DNA from 3 places in the Microbacterium sp. W4I20 genome. Region 1 is predicted to be linked to each of the others. Evidence: predicted binding sites of a transcription regulator. Region 1 holds the regulator's gene; each other region holds the start of a gene.

Region 1 (3,271 bases):
GGCGGCATCCAGTCGGCATCCGTCGGGGTGCCTCCGGTGACGGTGACGACCTCGCCCGAGTCGAGGTCCACGCACCATACGCCCGGTGTCGTGGTCGCACTGTTGCCCGAGAGCAGCACGCGTGAGCCCGAGACGTCGTCGACGCTGACGTGGCCGTCGCAGGGCACCTCGAGTCGACGGGTGCTGCCGTCGGTCGCGATCACGACGACCTCGTCGCGCCCGTTCGTGCGGACGGCGACGATCCTCCCGTCGGCGACCGGCTGGTACCAGCGGTTGCCGAGCACCCACAGGCCGTAGCCGGTGTCCGCGTCGGTGGCGGTGAGCGCCTCCGGCGCGCCTCGGGGTGTCAGGCCGTCGAGCGACAGCCGCTGCAGCTGCCAGCGGCCGGACGGGTCGTCGGCGAACACGATCTCGGCGCCGCTCACCCACTCCGGCTGCAGGGCCGCTGTCGTGGCGACCGGGGCGAACGTCTGGCCGTCGACCGACGCGATCGACAGGAGTGCGCTCTCCCACGGCATCCGCACGCCGCTCCATTCGACCCACGCGATGCGAGTCGCGTCCGGGGAGAGCGCGGGGTGCGCGAAGAAGGCACTGCCCTGCACGAACACCCGGATGGCCGCAGCATCGTCGGAGGCCGAACCGTCGACAGGGATCTCGACGATCGCGCGGCGGTGCGGCTCGGCCTGGAGATCCTCGCGCACAGCGAGCAGACGCCCCTGTTGCACCCGGAGTCCGCCGTGCGCGGGGCCTGGGGGAGTGAGCGGCACGGGGACTCCGCCGCGTTTCAGGCGGTACACCCGCTGATCCCCGCCGTCGACGAAGAAGAGGGTTCCGTCGGCATCCGCCGTCCACGCGCCGCCGCCGTACTCATGGACGCGGGATCGCGCGCTCCACGGCGCAGCGAGGACCTCGGTGCCCGCGGAACTGCGCACCGTCACCCGGCCGCCCTCGGCGGGAACCGATTCGCCCCACCAGATCTCGGAGCCGACGAACCGCGAGCCGTCGATCCGAGGAGCGGATGCCGCCACCGACGCGGCGGAGAACGGAGAGGGCCAGGAACCGAACGGCATCGACATGGTTCGAGCCTAGGCGCGGGTCGACGTCCCTTCGAGCCTGGGCGGATGCCGGAGGAGCCGCTCAGACGGCGCGGAGCACCGCCACGACCTTGCCGAGCACGGTGGCCTCGTCGCCGAGGATCGGCTCGAACGCGGAGTTGCGCGGCAGCAGCCAGGTGTGACCGTCCCGCCGGCGGAAGGTCTTGACGGTGGCCTCGTCGTCGAGCATCGCCGCGACGATCTCGCCGTTCTCGGCGCTGTTCTGCGAGCGGATGACGACCCAGTCGCCGTCGCAGATGGCCGCGTCGATCATCGACTCGCCCTGGACCTTGAGCATGAAGAGGTCCCCCTTGCCGACGAGCTGGCGGGGGAGAGGGAAGATCTCCTCGACCTGCTGCTCGGCCGTGATGGGAACACCGGCGGCGATGCGACCGACGAGCGGCACGAGTGCGGCGTCGCCGACCGGGGTGGCGATGTCGGCGGGGTTCTCGCCGCTGGTGCCGGGAAGATCGATCAGCACCTCCATCGCGCGGGTCTTGCCCGGATCACGGCGCAGGTAGCCGCTGAGCTCGAGCTGTCCGAGCTGGTGGGTGACGCTGGAGAGAGACTTCAGCCCCACGGCGTCGCCGATCTCGCGCATGCTCGGCGGGTAGCCGTGATGCGCGATGGAGGTCTGGATTACCTCCAGGATCGCCATCTGCTTCGGGCTCAGGCTCTTCCGACGGCGCGTCCGAGGGGCCTCCTGCTCCGGGGCTGAGTTCTCGCTCATGGTGCTCCTTCAGTACGCGATCCGACGTTCCTCTTCGAATGTCGGAGGCCCGTGGTGGGGTGTTCTTATCGAAACCGTATCCGAGAATCGCGCCGATCTGGAAGATCTGTTCGAGCGTGTCGGCAGATTCTCTGATCCGATTTCGAAGAACGGTTGACAGATGTTCGAACTCGAAGATATCTTCGGAACGTAGCTTCGCATCCACGGCTCCCGGCCGAGACGTGAATGCGAACGCTACGCCAACTTCCCCGCCGGCTGACGTCGACGGGACAGGGGTAAGGAGCCCGACATGAGCAGCATCAGCTTCAGCACCGCAGTGGTCATCCCGGCACGCCCGGCGACGCGCTCACGGCTGCGACTGACGGCTCGTGGGCGCTCCGTGCTGCTGGGCCTCGCGGCTGTCCCTCTGGCCGTCGGCATCGCGTTCGCCGCGATCGGTGGCGGCAACGCCATCGCCTCGGGCGACGACGTCGCAATCGCCAGCTTCGAGACGGTCACGGTTCTGCCGGGTGACACGCTGTGGTCGATCGCCACCTCCATCGCTCCCGCCGCCGATCCTCGTGAGGTCATCGGCGAGATCAGCCGCCTCAACATGCTCCGCGGCGGAGAACTGCAGATCGGTCAAGAACTCGCCATCCCCGCGCAGTTCGCCGACTGACGTCACGCGGGCGGCTCGCGGCCTAGCATTGAACGGTGACCTCTTCACTCGACGACCTTCCGCTCCGCGACGATCTGCGCGGTCTCACTCCGTATGGCGCGCCGCAGGCGCCGCTGCCGATCGCGCTCAACGTGAATGAGAACACGCATCCGGTGCCGGATGCCGTGGCGAGCGACATCCTCGATGACATCGCCGTCGCTCTCCGCGACGTGAATCGCTACCCCGACCGCGAGTTCACCACCCTGCGCGAGGGGTTCGCCGAGTATCTCGGCCACGGCCTTTCAGCGGACCAGATCTGGGCCGGGAACGGTTCCAACGAGGTGCTCCAGCACATCCTGCAGGCGTTCGGCGGACCAGGACGCACGGCGTTCAGCTTCGCGCCGACCTATTCGATGTACCCGCTGATCGCCCAGGGGACCGGAGCTCGCTGGGTCGCCGGCACCCGGCAGCCCGACTACACGATCACCCCGGAGGAGGCGGCTGCCCAGGTGCGTGCCGTCGACCCCGATGTGATCCTGCTGTGCTCGCCGAACAACCCGACCGGTACACCGCTCGGGCTCGACGTCGTCGAGGCGGTGTACGACGCGGCGCGCGGCATCGTCGTCGTGGACGAGGCGTATCAGGAGTTCGCACCGCGAGAGGCGGCATCCGCACTGACCCTCCTCGACGGACGCCCCCGCCTGGCGGTCTCGCGCACCATGAGCAAGGCCTTCGCCTTCGCGGGAGCGCGTGTCGGGTATCTGGCGGCAGATCCTGCCTTCATCGACGCGCTCCGCCTCGTCCGCCTGC
Region 2 (3,271 bases), 3.4 Mb from region 1:
GGCCTGCGCCGACGCAGCCGCCCGCGCTGCCGCGCCTCGAGCGGGATGACGCTCGCTCGGAGTGCCGGCATCGCCCGAGTCCTCGGCGCCGTTCGAGTTCGCGGTGTCCCACGCCGACCGCCACAGACCCGAGTCGCCGGTGCGTCGGGGTACGACCTTCTCCGCGTGATCCGTCTCCTTCGCGCGATCCGTGTCATCAGCGGGAGGGGCCAGCCGGGACGGCGCGTCAGTCGAGGACGCCTTCTTGCCGAAGAGAGGGATGATGGGGGCGATCCGTTCCGAATCGCCCCCACGTGTGTCGTTCATCAGGCCGGACGACGCTCGGCCAGCTCGTCAGTCGCTTCCGGTGCGGCGATTGCTCCGCCGATACCGAGCTTCTGCTTGATCTGGGTCTCGATGGCCAGAGCGATATCCGGATTGTTGAGCAGGAACGTGCGCGCGTTCTCCTTGCCCTGTCCGAGCTGATCGCCGTCGTAGGTGTACCACGAACCGGACTTCTTCACGATGCTGTGCTCGACGCCGAAGTCGATCAGGCTGCCCTCGCGGGAGATGCCGATGCCGTAGAGGATGTCGAACTCGGCCTGCTTGAAGGGCGGAGCCATCTTGTTCTTGACGACCTTGACCCTGGTGCGGTTACCCACCGCGTCGGTGCCGTCCTTCAGCGTCTCGATCCGGCGGATGTCGAGTCGCACCGAGGCGTAGAACTTCAGAGCCTTACCGCCGGCGGTGGTCTCGGGAGAACCGAAGAACACGCCGATCTTCTCGCGCAGCTGGTTGATGAAGATCATGGTGGTGTTGGTCTGGTTCAGCCCGCCGGTGAGCTTTCGCAGCGCCTGCGACATGAGGCGCGCCTGCAGACCCACGTGCGAGTCACCCATCTCGCCCTCGATCTCGGCACGAGGCACGAGAGCCGCCACCGAGTCGATGACGATGAGGTCGATCGCTCCGGAACGCACGAGCATGTCGGCGATCTCGAGAGCCTGCTCACCGGTGTCGGGCTGCGAGACGAGCAGAGCATCGATGTCGACGCCGAGCTTGGCCGCGTAGTCGGGGTCGAGCGCGTGCTCGGCATCGATGAACGCGGCGATGCCGCCGGCGCGCTGTGCGTTGGCGATGGCGTGCAGGGTGAGCGTCGTCTTACCGGAGGACTCCGGGCCGTAGATCTCCACGATGCGGCCACGCGGAAGGCCGCCGACGCCGAGGGCGACGTCGAGGGCGATGGAGCCGGTCGGGATGACCGCGACGGGGGCACGATCATCGCTGCCCAGCCGCATGACGGAGCCCTTGCCGAACTGGCGGTCGATCTGGGCGAGTGCTGTCTCGAGGGACTTCTCGCGGTCGGCGGGTGATGGCATGGTCTGCTCCTTCTGCTCGCGTGGTGCCGCCTGTAGGCTGCCGCGGCGCTTCCGATTGGGAGCAACTCTCCGACAAGGCGTATGGCTCTTCGGCCTGTTCTTCACCGTAGGAGCAACCACCGACATTGAGTCGGACAGTCGATCGGATTGTGCGGAACGAACCTCAGTGACCACTTGTGCAGAACACTACGCGCTCTTCGAACACATCTTCGACGACACGCCGCGATTCGCTGAGCGAAAACCGGCACACCTCGAACGTGGATGAGCGGTCAGCGCCGCCGCGGCTCCTGACGGCCTGCGCCGTGACGGCGGTTCTCCGGAACATCCATCTCCGTGCAGAGCGCGAGCCAGATGTCGCGCGGCGGTTCGCCGTCGGACAGCGCCTCGACCGACGTGCGATTGCCCAGATCGGACAAGACGAGGTCGTTGATCAGCGACGCCGCGCGCCCCTGGAACTCCGTCTCGACGGCGCGGAGGAATTCACTGCGACGCATACTGTCTCCTGAGCGTGCTGGACGTCAGTGCAGCGAGAGCTCGGGCTCGATCGATGCGACCAGATCGTCGGGGACCACGTCGGGGAACACCTGAATGCCCTCGAGCACGGAGATTCGGTCGCCGACCTCGCGCATGATCGTGGAGATGGGCACGTCGAGGGCGTCCGCGACCGACGCGAGGATCTCGCTCGATGCTTCCTTCTGCCCCCGCTCGACCTCGCTGAGGTAGCCCAGCGCGACGGAAGCCTTGCTTGCGACCTGCCGGAGCGTGCGCCCCTTCTGCAGGCGGAAGTCCCTCAGCACATCGCCGATTTCCTGTCGTACAAGAATCATCGGAACCTCCTCCCCGTTCGATACCCCGAGGTCTCCCTCAGTGAGAAAGCCAGTCTAACGCCCCTGGCTGGCACAGAATCTACCCCTGCACTCTGTGGTTTGAATGTGAGCACATCGAGGATAACCGCGCCGTGCCGGCCACTATTCCCCGATCACGTCGAGGAGCGCAGAGAGCACGGCTGTGACCGACTCATCGCGGATATGCGCCCGGTCGCCGTCGAGGTGGAGCTCTCGTGTCCAAGTCCCCTCAGGGGTGACGAGACCGAGGTGGACCGTTCCGACCGGCTGTCCGTCGGGCGAGTCCGGGCCGGCGATCCCCGTGGTGGAGATCCCGACGTCTGCCGCCCTGCCGTCGACGCGCACAGCCCGCCGCACGCCCTGTGCCATCTGCAGGGCCACGCCGGAGTGCACGGGACCGTGCTGTGCCAGCAGCTCGTCGTCGACGCCGAGCAGAGTGTGTTTGACGGGGGTCGAGTAGGCCACGACTCCCCCGAGCAGCACATCCGATGCCCCGGGAACCGACACGAGTTCGGCACAGACTGAGCCGCCGGTGAGGGACTCCGCGACGCCCAGCGTCCACCCTCGGCTGCGGAGTGCGGACAGCACCCGCGCCGCCGGCGTGACGGTCACGCCTTCTGCCGCGAGCCGCGCACCTGCGCGATCACGTAGTCGATACCGCTCACGACGGTGAGGATCAGAACGATGATCATGAGAACGGCGGTGATCAGCGTCCACGGTCCGAGGCCGATGAAGACGTGCAGCGGAAGCAGCGCCCATCCGAGAGCCACAGCCTGGACGGCGGTCTTGATCTTGCCCATCCACGCAGCCGCGACCACGTGTTCGCTGGCCACCATGAGGCGATGGACCGTGATACCCCACTCGCGCGCGAGGATGATCGCGACGATCCACCACTGGAGTTCCCCGAGGCTCGCGAGGCCGATGAATCCCGCACCGGTGAGCAGCTTGTCGGCGATGGGATCCCACAGCTTGCCGAACTCGCTGACGATGTCGTACTTGCGAGCCAGATAGCCGTCGATCCAGTCGGTCGAGATCGCGACGATGAACAGGATGCCGGCGGCCCAACGCAGC
Region 3 (3,271 bases), 110 kb from region 1:
ATGCGCCACTCGACGTCGCGCAGGACTTCGCGGGTGCTGCCATCCGTCTTCGGATACGTCACACCGACGTCGAGGAGGTCGACGACGTCCTTGCCCAGCCGCGAGACGGCCAGCGACTGCAGCGACACCTTGTCGCGGATCTCCGGCACGTCGGCGATGAGCTCGTTCGCCGCGTCGATGCGGAACTTGGGCTTGGCGGTGCGGGCGGGAGCACCGCGGCGGAGCCACGCAAGCTCCTTGCGGGCGAGGTTCTGGCGCTTCGCCTCGATCGTGGCGTTCATCCGGTCGCGCTCGACGCGCTGCAGGATGTACGCGGCGTAGCCGCCCTCGAAGGGCTCGACGATGCGGTCGTGCACCTCCCAGGTCTCCGTGCAGATCTCATCCAGGAACCACCGGTCGTGGGTCACGACCAGGAGTGCGCCCGAGTTGCCGCTCCACCGCTTCTTCAGGTGTCCCGCGAGCCAGGTGATGGCCTCCACGTCGAGATGGTTGGTGGGCTCGTCGAGGGCGATGACGTCCCAGTCGCCGGCAAGAAGCTTCGCGAGCGAGACCCGACGCCGCTGACCACCGCTGAGCGAGCCGATCTCGGCATCCCACGGCAGATCGCGCAGGAGCCCTTCGATCACGTCGCGGACGCGCGCGTCGCCCGCCCACTCGTACTCCGGGGTGTCGCCGACCACGGCTTCACTGATCGTGACGTCGTCGGCGAGCGTGTCGGCCTGGTCGAGGACGCCGATGCGGATGCCGCCGCGCACGGTGACGCGGCCGGAGTTCGGCTCTCTGGTTCCCGCCAGCATGCCGAGGAGGCTGGACTTGCCGTCGCCGTTGCGGCCGACGATGCCGATGCGGTCGCCCTCCTCGATCCCGACGGTCACGGAATCGAAGACGACCCTGGTCGGATATTCGAGGTGGAGGCTTTCAGCCCCGAGAAGATGTGCCATGTCCTCTCCAGGGTAGTCGCGTCTTCGACCCGTCTCGCCCGACCTAAGATCGACGGGTGCCAAGGAATCGCCGGGTCTTCTCGCTCTCGCTCGACAATCACAAGGCGAAGCTGGTGGAGTCGAAGAGCCGACCCGGTCGCTACGAGCTCAGCGTCGATGGGATTCCGCAGTCCGTGGTCTCGATGACTGAGCCCACCTCACTGGAATACCCCTACATCCAGCACATCGCCCGGGCGATCGATGCCGCAGCCGAGCCCGGTGCGCCGTTGTTCACCGTGCACCTGGGGGCCGGAGCACTCACGCTCGCCCGCTACGTCGAGGCCACCCGTGCCGGGTCGCCTCAACTCGTGGTCGAGTTCGAGCCCGCTCTCTATGCCGCAGTGATCGAGGCGCTGCCTCTTCCCGCAGGCGCCGACGTGCGAGTCGTCTTCGGCGATGCGCGGGCGATCGCAGACGCGGAGTTCCCCGGCGAGGGACGATCCCCTTCTCCCGGACTCGGCGGCGCAGCCACGGGCGCCACCGCCGTCGACACCGATTGGGTGGAGGCGCGCTTCACCGTCGTCGATCTGTGGGATGCCGCCTTCATCCGACACCGTGTGGCCAGCCAGGAGTTCTACCGCCGGGTCGCGGCACGCTCCGCAGGCGACGGTGTCGTCGCAGTCAACCTGCTCGACGGGCACCCGTTCGAGTACTCGCGGCGGCAGGCGGCCACCCTGAGCACGGTGTTCGAGCACGTCGCCGTCGTTCTCGACGCAGACCCGACCGACGAGGAAGGACCGCTCAACAACGTCGTCGTCTTCGCGAGCGATGAACCGCTGGACATCGTGACGACTCCCGATCTTCTCGGCACACCGCGACCGCATATGCTCCACGACGATCGGCTGACGTCATGGATCGCTGAAGCGCGCATCATGACCGACGCCGACGGCACGGACTCCCCCGACCCCGACGACCCGATCTGGGACTAGCGCGGCGCGTCAGGCGATGCACAGCTCGTCAGGCGATCTCGCCGCGCGGGCGGCATCCATATAGCGATTCGACGTCGAAGAAATCTTCGAATGTCGGTGCTCGATGATGTACTGAAGTCATGGAAGCGATGGTCGATGCGACGGACTCTCAGATGGCGATACTCGCCGATCTGGTCGAGTCGCTGGCCGCGGCCGAGGCGACACTGAGCAGCATGCAGGCGGCGCGCGATGGGCTTCTGGCTCTCGCCGGACGGCTGGCCATCGACATCGCCCAGGAGGCGCGGCACCCCGACGGTGGCGACATGACGATCCGTTCGGTCGCTGCCGAGATCGGGGCGATCCAGCGCATGAGCGACCGCACGGTCGAGCGACGCATGTCCGAGGCGTCGTGGCTGGTCGACCGCTTCCCCTCTGTCTGGCACGCACAGGGCGCCGGGCGCATCAGCGCCGCTCATTCGCGTGTGATCGTCGACGCCGGCGCTCATCTCGACGATGAGGCGGATCGCGCGGCCTACGCCGCGGAGGCCATCGAAGCCGCGACCGTCGAGTCGCCCAACCGTCTACGCCGTACCGCCCGACGGATCGCGGAGAAGTACCAGAAGCGCTCGGTGACCGAGCGGCATCGCACGGCGCGCGAGAAGCGGCGAGTGTGGATGAAGGATCGCGATGACGGCATGGCCGAGATCGGCATGCACGGTCCGGCGGCGCTCGTGCACGGCATGTTCGATCGGCTCTCTCAGATGGCGCACGCCGTGAAAGAGGAGAACGGCAAGGCAGCGAAGGAATCCGGCGCCGTCGGCGATGAACGCACGATCGACCAGTTGCGCGCTGACCTGTTGGCCGACCTCGTTCTCACCGTGGAGTCCGGCCGGGCATGACACCGATGACGGGTTGCTCGGGGAGATCCGGGCCCGGGTGGAGGTCACGGTGCCCGCGTCCTCACTGAGAGACGGCGAGGACGCGGTCGGGGACGGATGCGATTCGCCTCCGGCCGAGCTCGACGGCGAGATGCCGATCGACATCGCCACCGCACGCTTCTTCGCCGGCTCCGCGGCCGGTTGGGATCGGGTCTTCACGCACCCGACCAGCGGCGCCATGCTCTCGGTGGATCGCTACCGGCCCAGTGAACAACTCCGACGACATCTCCGAGCCCGAGACCAGCGGTGCCGCTTCCCGACCTGCGGCCTCGTGGCACGAAAATGCGACGTCGACCACAACGTGGCCGCGGCGACCGGCGGGTCCACGAGCCACGAAAACCTCGCGGCGTTCTGCCGACGACACCACATGCTGAAGCACCACTCGCCCTGGCATGTCGAGCAGCGGCCCGGCGGGTTCCTCGAATGGACCAGCCCGACCGGTCGC

Evidence for each region. The regulator LexA, encoded in region 1, represses DNA repair genes until DNA is damaged. The targets are predictions, from matches to a motif close to TCGAACANNTGTTCGA.
Region 2: the regulator LexA is predicted to act here: its motif matches at 1,553-1,568, upstream of recA (recombinase RecA).
Region 3: the regulator LexA is predicted to act here: its motif matches at 1,984-1,999, upstream of QFZ21_RS19615 (DUF222 domain-containing protein).

Annotation. Positions count from the first base shown of each region.
Region 1 covers NZ_JAUSYB010000001.1:4,139,433-4,142,703, forward strand. Annotated here, with positions in the region: gene QFZ21_RS20150 (prolyl oligopeptidase family serine peptidase) at 1-1,076, opposite strand, end outside; gene lexA (transcriptional repressor LexA) at 1,138-1,824, opposite strand; gene QFZ21_RS20160 (LysM peptidoglycan-binding domain-containing protein) at 2,114-2,482, shown strand; gene QFZ21_RS20165 (histidinol-phosphate transaminase) at 2,518-3,271, shown strand, end outside.
Region 2 covers NZ_JAUSYB010000001.1:731,023-734,293, forward strand. Annotated here, with positions in the region: gene QFZ21_RS03660 (regulatory protein RecX) at 1-306, opposite strand, end outside; gene recA (recombinase RecA) at 306-1,355, opposite strand; gene QFZ21_RS03670 (DUF3046 domain-containing protein) at 1,625-1,849, opposite strand; gene QFZ21_RS03675 (helix-turn-helix domain-containing protein) at 1,874-2,182, opposite strand; gene QFZ21_RS03680 (CinA family protein) at 2,324-2,812, opposite strand; gene pgsA (CDP-diacylglycerol--glycerol-3-phosphate 3-phosphatidyltransferase) at 2,809-3,271, opposite strand, start outside.
Region 3 covers NZ_JAUSYB010000001.1:4,033,993-4,037,263, reverse strand. Annotated here, with positions in the region: gene QFZ21_RS19625 (ABC-F family ATP-binding cassette domain-containing protein) at 1-941, opposite strand, end outside; gene QFZ21_RS19620 (spermidine synthase) at 998-1,909, shown strand; gene QFZ21_RS19615 (DUF222 domain-containing protein) at 2,029-2,787, shown strand; gene QFZ21_RS19610 (HNH endonuclease signature motif containing protein) at 2,837-3,271, shown strand, end outside.